Regions from separate parts of the Rhizobium acidisoli genome, predicted to be linked through region 1. Evidence: predicted binding sites of a transcription regulator. Region 1 holds the regulator's gene; each other region holds the start of a gene.

Region 1 (2,268 bases):
TCAAGGGTGATCTGCCGCTCGCCGAGCGCCTGCAGATCGACGACGGCGCGCAGCGACCGGCCGATCAGCCGCTGGATTTCCTGAGTGCGGCCGCCCTGCTTGCCGGCTGCCGCCTCGCGCTTCATGCGCTCGCCGGTCGCCCGCGGCAGCATGCCGTACTCAGCCGTGACCCATCCCTTGCCGCTATTGCGCAGCCATGGCGGCGTCTTTTCCTCAAGGCTGGCCGTGCAGAGCACATGCGTGTCGCCGAATTTCACCAGGCAGGAGCCTTCCGCATGCTTGGAAAAATTGCGCTCGAACGAGACCTTGCGCATCTGGTCGATTTTTCTGCCTGAAGGCCGCATTCTTATCTCCTGGGGTTTGTTGACCGCTTCTACGATTGGCGGCGCCTATTTGCAAATTCCCTTTTGCCACGGCTGCGAGTTTGACTTACTTTTCGCGAAGTATCATCAGCGCGGGTTCGAGAGTTTCATGGGCATCAGGTCGACATCGGTTTCGGATGCCGTTGCTGCGCTGGACGAGCGCTCCAGGGAAATTTTTCGCCGCATCGTCGAAGGCTATCTGGAGAGCGGCGAGCCGCTCGGTTCGCGCAATCTGTCCCGCCTGCTGCCGATGTCGCTGTCGCCGGCCTCGGTGCGCAACGTCATGAGCGATCTCGAAGATCTCGGCCTCATCTATTCGCCGCATATCAGCGCCGGCCGGCTGCCGACCCAGATCGGCCTGCGTTTCTTCGTCGATGCCTTCATGCAGGTCGGTGATCTCTCCGCCGAGGACCGCGCCAGCATCGACCGCCAGGTGCGGGCCGAAAGCGGCGGCAATCCGGTGGAATCGATGATGAACGAGGCGAGCCGCATGCTATCCGGCATTTCGCGCGGCGCCGGCCTGGTCATCACCTCGAAAAGCGATCCGGTGCTCAAACATGTCGAGTTCATCCGGCTGGAGCCGACAAAGGCGCTGGCCGTGCTCGTCGGCGATCACGACCAGGTGGAAAACCGCATCATCGAACTGCCGGCGGGCGTCACCTCCTCGCAGCTGGCCGAGGCGGCAAATTTTCTCAATGCCCACATGTCCGGCCAGACCCTGCCGGAGCTGCGCAAACAGCTCAGCCAGCTGAAGGATAACGTCCGTCACGAACTCGATGCCCTGTCGCGCGATCTCGTCGAGCGCGGCATCGCCGTATGGGCCGGCAGCCCGGACGAGGGCAAGCCGGCGCAGCTGATCATCCGCGGCCGCGCCAACCTGCTTGAAGGTCTGGCCGGCGCCGAGGATCTCGACCGGCTGCGGCTGCTGTTCGACGATCTCGAAAAGAAGGACAGCCTGATCGAGATCCTCAATCTCGCCGAAACCGGCTCGGGCGTGCGCATCTTCATCGGCTCGGAAAACAAGCTCTTCTCGCTGTCCGGCTCGTCGCTCATCGTCGCGCCCTATCGTGACGACGACGATCGCATCGTCGGCGCCGTCGGCGTCATCGGCCCGACGCGGCTCAATTACTCCCGCATCGTGCCGATGGTGGACTACACCGCCCAGCTCGTCTCCCGGCTTTCGCGCAATCCGCTTTGACCAGTTTGACGAAGACCGCGGAATTTTCCCTTCTTTGTCACGCAGACTTGATTTTTTTCGGTCAAACCTCGATATCGGGCGCATCTGAAGACACCAACCGGAGACCGTCATGACCGATGACACGACGAAAAACGGACCTGACGCAACTGCGGCCGATGCCGCAGCCGACGCTGCCGCCTACGTCGAGAACGATATTGCGCAGGAAGAGGCCCCCCAGCCTGATGCACTCGAGCTTCTGAAAGCCGAAAACGGCGAACTGCGCGACCGCTATCTGCGCCTTGCCGCCGAGATGGACAATCTGCGCCGCCGCACCGAGCGTGAGGTCAAGGACGCCAAGTCCTATTCCGTCGCCGGTTTCGCGCGTGACATGCTCGCCGTCTCGGACAATCTGCGCCGAGCGCTGGATGCCATCCCTGCAGAGGTCAAGGATGCGGCCGATGCCGGCCTGACCACGCTGATCGAGGGCGTCGAGATGACCGAGCGCGCCATGCTGTCGGCGCTCGAGCGCCACGGCGTTCGCAAGCTGGAGCCGGTCGGCCAGAAATTCGACCCGAATTTCCATCAGGCGATGTTCGAAGTGCCGAACCCGGATGTGCCGAACAACACGGTCGTCCAGGTCGTGCAGGCAGGCTTTTCCATCGGCGAGCGCGTGCTGCGCCCGGCCATGGTCGGCGTCGCCAAGGGCGGCCCGAAGGCCGCCGAAGCTGA
Region 2 (2,268 bases), on a different replicon from region 1:
TCCTCCAACATGGCCTTGCGGCGATCGCCGAAGCCCGGAGCCTTGACGGCAGCAATCTTCAGGCCGCCACGAAGCTTGTTGACGACAAGCGTCGCAAGCGCTTCGCCTTCAACGTCCTCGGCGATGATCAGCAGAGGCTTACCTGACTTCACCACAGCCTCTAGCACTGGCAGCATTGCCTGGAGATTGGAGAGCTTCTTTTCGTGGATGAGGATATAGGGATCCTCAAGCTCGACCCGCATCTTGTCCTGATTGGTTACGAAATAGGGGGACAGGTAGCCTCGATCAAACTGCATGCCTTCGACGACTTCGAGTTCTGTCTCGGCGGTTTTGGCCTCTTCGACGGTGATCACGCCTTCGTTGCCAACCTTTTCCATGGCTTCGGCAAGATAGCGGCCGATTTCTTCGTCGCCGTTGGCGGAGATGGTACCGACCTGGGCGATTTCAGAATTGCTGGTGATCTTGCGGGCGTTGGTCTTCAGTTCTTTGACCACTGCGTCGACGGCAATGTCGATGCCGCGTTTCAGGTCCATCGGGTTCATGCCGGATGCTACCGCCTTGGCGCCTTCCTTGACGATAGCTTGGGCCAGAACAGTCGCGGTGGTGGTGCCGTCGCCGGCGAGATCGTTGGTCTTCGATGCCACTTCACGCAACATCTGCGCGCCCATGTTCTCGAACTTGTCTTCTAGTTCGATTTCCCTGGCGACGGAGACGCCGTCCTTGGTGATGCGCGGTGCGCCGAACGACTTGTCGATGACGACGTTGCGGCCCTTAGGGCCGAGTGTGACTTTCACGGCATTCGCCAGAACATCGACCCCTCTCAGCATGCGTTCACGGGCATCGGTGTTGAACTTGACTTCTTTCGCAGCCATTTCTTTAACTCCTCAATAGGCAGCTATTTGACTGATGGTTTCGACAGGGTAGGCTCAGGCGGCTTTCTTCTGCTCGACCTGGGCTTCGATGATACCCATGACGTCACTTTCCTTCATGATCAGCAGGTCTTCGCCGTTGATCTTGATCTCAGTGCCAGACCACTTGCCGAACAGGATGCGGTCACCAGCCTTAACGTCGAGCGCCTGGATCTGGCCCGCCTCGTTACGCGCGCCGGGCCCGACGGCGACGACTTCGCCTTCCTGCGGCTTTTCCTTGGCGGTATCGGGAATGATGATGCCGCCCTTGGTCTTCTCTTCGGATTCGACGCGGCGGACGAGAATGCGATCATGAAGCGGTCTAAACGACATGTTTTCCTCCATGGACAAACAGTGATGACGTTCCCCTGTCCGGATGGGAGTGCCCGCATCCGGACAGGAACGAAACCTCTTTGAGCGTTTCGCGAAAAAAATTTATTTTCGCATTTTTTCGATTTCAAGAGGGCGATTGAGAAAAATTAGCACTCGTCCTTTGCGGCTGCTAACACGCTGGAAAGGAACAATAATGTGAATTTTTCCGTTTCGGACAGGTTGATCATGGCGCATACCTGCGCGATCATCCCTATTGTCACGAAACGGAGATGAAGCATGAACTTTTCATCTGATCTCGAGCGCCAGCTCAATGGGTACGGACTGACCACCGCGCATATACTTTATCGCATCCCGGATTTCGAATCCGTCCTGCAGACCTATGTCTGGCAGGAATACGATCTCGCCCCTGACTTTCCCGAAATGCGCAGGTTCCTGGATTTCTGGCAGGCTTCCCTCGATGGGCCGCTGCATTCTGTTCGCTACAGCCACCATCGCCTGGTCGGCCCCAATGAGTGGCGGCGCGTCGATGGTGAATTAAAACTGCACTGAGGCTTGAAATTGATTTTCTCACTCCCCAGCTCATCGGCCGGCCGAGGCTTGATGAGCTCGGTGACTTTTCCACGTCTGTATGGAGCGAGACCGCATGGAAGAAAACATCAATATCATCAAAAGCGCCAGCATCCCTGAGCGGGAGGAGATCATCGTCGATTTTGCCCGTTGGCTTGAGACCGCCTCACAGGAGGCTGTGGTTTATGGCGAGGGACGCTTTGCGACGATGTCGGCCAATATGGCAGAAGCAATCCGCATCAATGCCGATGAACTTGCTCGTGACAGGCCCGAGGTTGCCGAGCGGGTCTTGCAGCAGGCCTTTGCGATGATATCGCAATTCAAGGCAGCTTATCCGCATCGGGTTATCAGCCAGTCTGTCCATTAAGCGCATTGGAGACAATGGGACAAGCCGATCTGTTCGCATGGACGATCGGAGAAGTCTCTGCCGCGGGCAATTGAGGAAGTCCATGTCCCGAAA
Region 3 (2,268 bases), 490 kb from region 1:
AGATCGGCCGGTGCGGTTTTCCGGCGATGCGGGTGCTGCCGCCAAGCTGCTCGTAATAGGCGGCCATGGCGCCGGCGCAGGGAATGATGCGATGGCCGCGCTCGACGACGAGGTCGGGATTGGCGCAGATCATCGGCACCTGGCGGGATTTGAACTCCAGAAGCATGTCGGTGTAATCCTCCGGCTTCTGGGTCTCATCGTCGAAGAAGCCGGTGCAGACGAGCGATTGCGCTTCGCCTGCCGGCCGGCGCTCGACGTCGAGACCGTCAAGCAACGGGCTGTCACGCTCGGGGCCAAGCAGAAAGACCGTCTTCGGCCCTTCGGCAATCAGCCGGCGGGTGACGTCGCCAGAGGTGACGATCCGGTCATAGGCGCTGTCGGGAACGCCGATCTGGCGCAGCTGTTCGACCACCTGCCAGGAAAGGCGCGGCGAATTGGTGATGAGGACGACGGCGACGCCGCCGGCGCGCGCCGCTTCAAGGGCAGCGGCTGCCTTCGGAAACGGATCGACGCCATTGTGAACGACGCCCCAGACATCGCAGAGCACCACGTCATAGTGAGCCGTGATTTCCGAGAAGCTTTCTATCCGCCTGGCCATTCCGATTTCCCGATTTGCTTCAGTCACCGGTGACATTGCAAAGGCGCAAGGCGATGGCAAGGAATTTTCTTTGTCGTCCGCCCAGCGTGCCGGTTTCGGCGGCAATCTGCGTAATTCTCCGGCCTCTTCACAATTCCGGCACAAAAATTCGTGATTGCTCTCATTGACTCCTTTCGGAGCCATCCCTAAATGCTCGTCGCTAGCACTCACCGCAAGGGAGTGCTAACATCTATCCATGTGGGCCGCTCCGGCCCGCGAATGTCATTCGATCGAGGGATTAGACAATGGCAAGCACCAACTTCCGCCCCCTTCACGACCGCGTCGTTGTTCGCCGCGTTGAGTCCGAAGCCAAGACCAAGGGTGGCATCATCATTCCCGATACCGCCAAGGAAAAGCCGCAGGAAGGCGAAATCGTCGCCGTCGGTTCCGGCGCTCGTGACGAGTCCGGCAAGGTCGTCGCACTCGACGTCAAGGCTGGCGACCGCATCCTGTTCGGCAAGTGGTCCGGCACCGAAGTCAAGATCGACGGCGAAGACCTTCTGATCATGAAGGAAGCCGACATTATGGGCATCATCGGCTGATCAGCCGCTGGCCTTTCCGACGTAGCCGACGGGTCCAGAACCCGGACACTCGAATTGAGGAGTTTCAATCATGGCATCTAAAGAAATCAAGTTTGGTCGTACCGCGCGCGAAAAGATGCTGCGTGGCGTCGACATTCTCGCCGATGCAGTCAAGGTAACGCTCGGCCCGAAGGGCCGTAACGTCATCATCGACAAGTCCTTCGGCGCTCCGCGCATCACCAAGGACGGCGTTTCCGTCGCCAAGGAAATCGAACTCGAAGACAAGTTCGAAAACATGGGCGCCCAGATGGTCCGCGAAGTTGCTTCGAAGACCAACGACATTGCCGGCGACGGCACCACGACTGCAACCGTTCTGGCCCAGGCGATCGTTCGCGAAGGCAACAAGGCCGTTGCAGCCGGCATGAACCCGATGGACCTGAAGCGCGGTATCGACCTCGCTGTGGCCGACGTCGTGAAGGATCTCCAGGCCAAGGCCAAGAAGATCTCCACCTCTGAAGAAGTTGCACAGGTCGGCACGATCTCGGCAAACGGCGACAAGCAGGTCGGTCTCGACATTGCTGAAGCCATGCAGAAGGTCGGCAACGAAGGCGTCATCACGGTTGAAGAAGCCAAGACCGCCGAAACCGAACTCGAAGTCGTCGAAGGCATGCAGTTCGACCGCGGCTACCTCAGCCCCTACTTCGTGACCAACCCGGAAAAGATGATTGCCGACCTCGAAGACGTCTTCATTCTCCTTCACGAGAAGAAGCTCTCGAACCTGCAGTCGATGCTTCCGGTTCTCGAAGCTGTCGTCCAGACCGGCAAGCCGCTCCTGATCATCGCTGAAGACGTTGAAGGCGAAGCTCTTGCGACGCTCGTCGTCAACAAGCTGCGCGGCGGCCTCAAGATCGCTGCCGTCAAGGCGCCTGGCTTCGGCGACCGCCGCAAGGCCATGCTCGAAGACATTGCCATCCTGACCGGCGGCACCGTGATCTCCGAAGACCTCGGCATCAAGCTCGAATCCGTCACGCTCGACATGCTCGGCCGTGCCAAGAAGGTTTCGATCTCCAAGGAAAACACCACGATCGTCGACGGTTCGGGCGCCAAGTC

The links. The regulator HrcA, encoded in region 1, represses chaperone genes, less so after heat shock. The targets are predictions, from matches to a motif close to GTTAGCACTCNCNNNNNGNGAGTGCTAAC.
Region 2: groES (co-chaperone GroES) is a predicted target of HrcA. The motif match lies at 1,387-1,415, and genes of this name have one in related genera.
Region 3: groES (co-chaperone GroES) is a predicted target of HrcA. The motif match lies at 797-825, and genes of this name have one in related genera.

Annotation. Positions count from the first base shown of each region.
Region 1 covers NZ_CP034998.1:5,515-7,782, forward strand. Annotated here, with positions in the region: gene rph (ribonuclease PH) at 1-344, opposite strand, end outside; gene hrcA (heat-inducible transcriptional repressor HrcA) at 472-1,560, shown strand; gene grpE (nucleotide exchange factor GrpE) at 1,670-2,268, shown strand, end outside.
Region 2 covers NZ_CP035001.1:365,560-367,827, reverse strand. Annotated here, with positions in the region: gene groL (chaperonin GroEL) at 1-872, opposite strand, end outside; gene groES (co-chaperone GroES) at 927-1,241, opposite strand; gene CO657_RS30760 (usg protein) at 1,518-1,790, shown strand; gene CO657_RS30755 (hypothetical protein) at 1,885-2,175, shown strand.
Region 3 covers NZ_CP034998.1:496,342-498,609, reverse strand. Annotated here, with positions in the region: gene CO657_RS02470 (TIGR01459 family HAD-type hydrolase) at 1-598, opposite strand, end outside; gene groES (co-chaperone GroES) at 883-1,179, shown strand; gene groL (chaperonin GroEL) at 1,250-2,268, shown strand, end outside.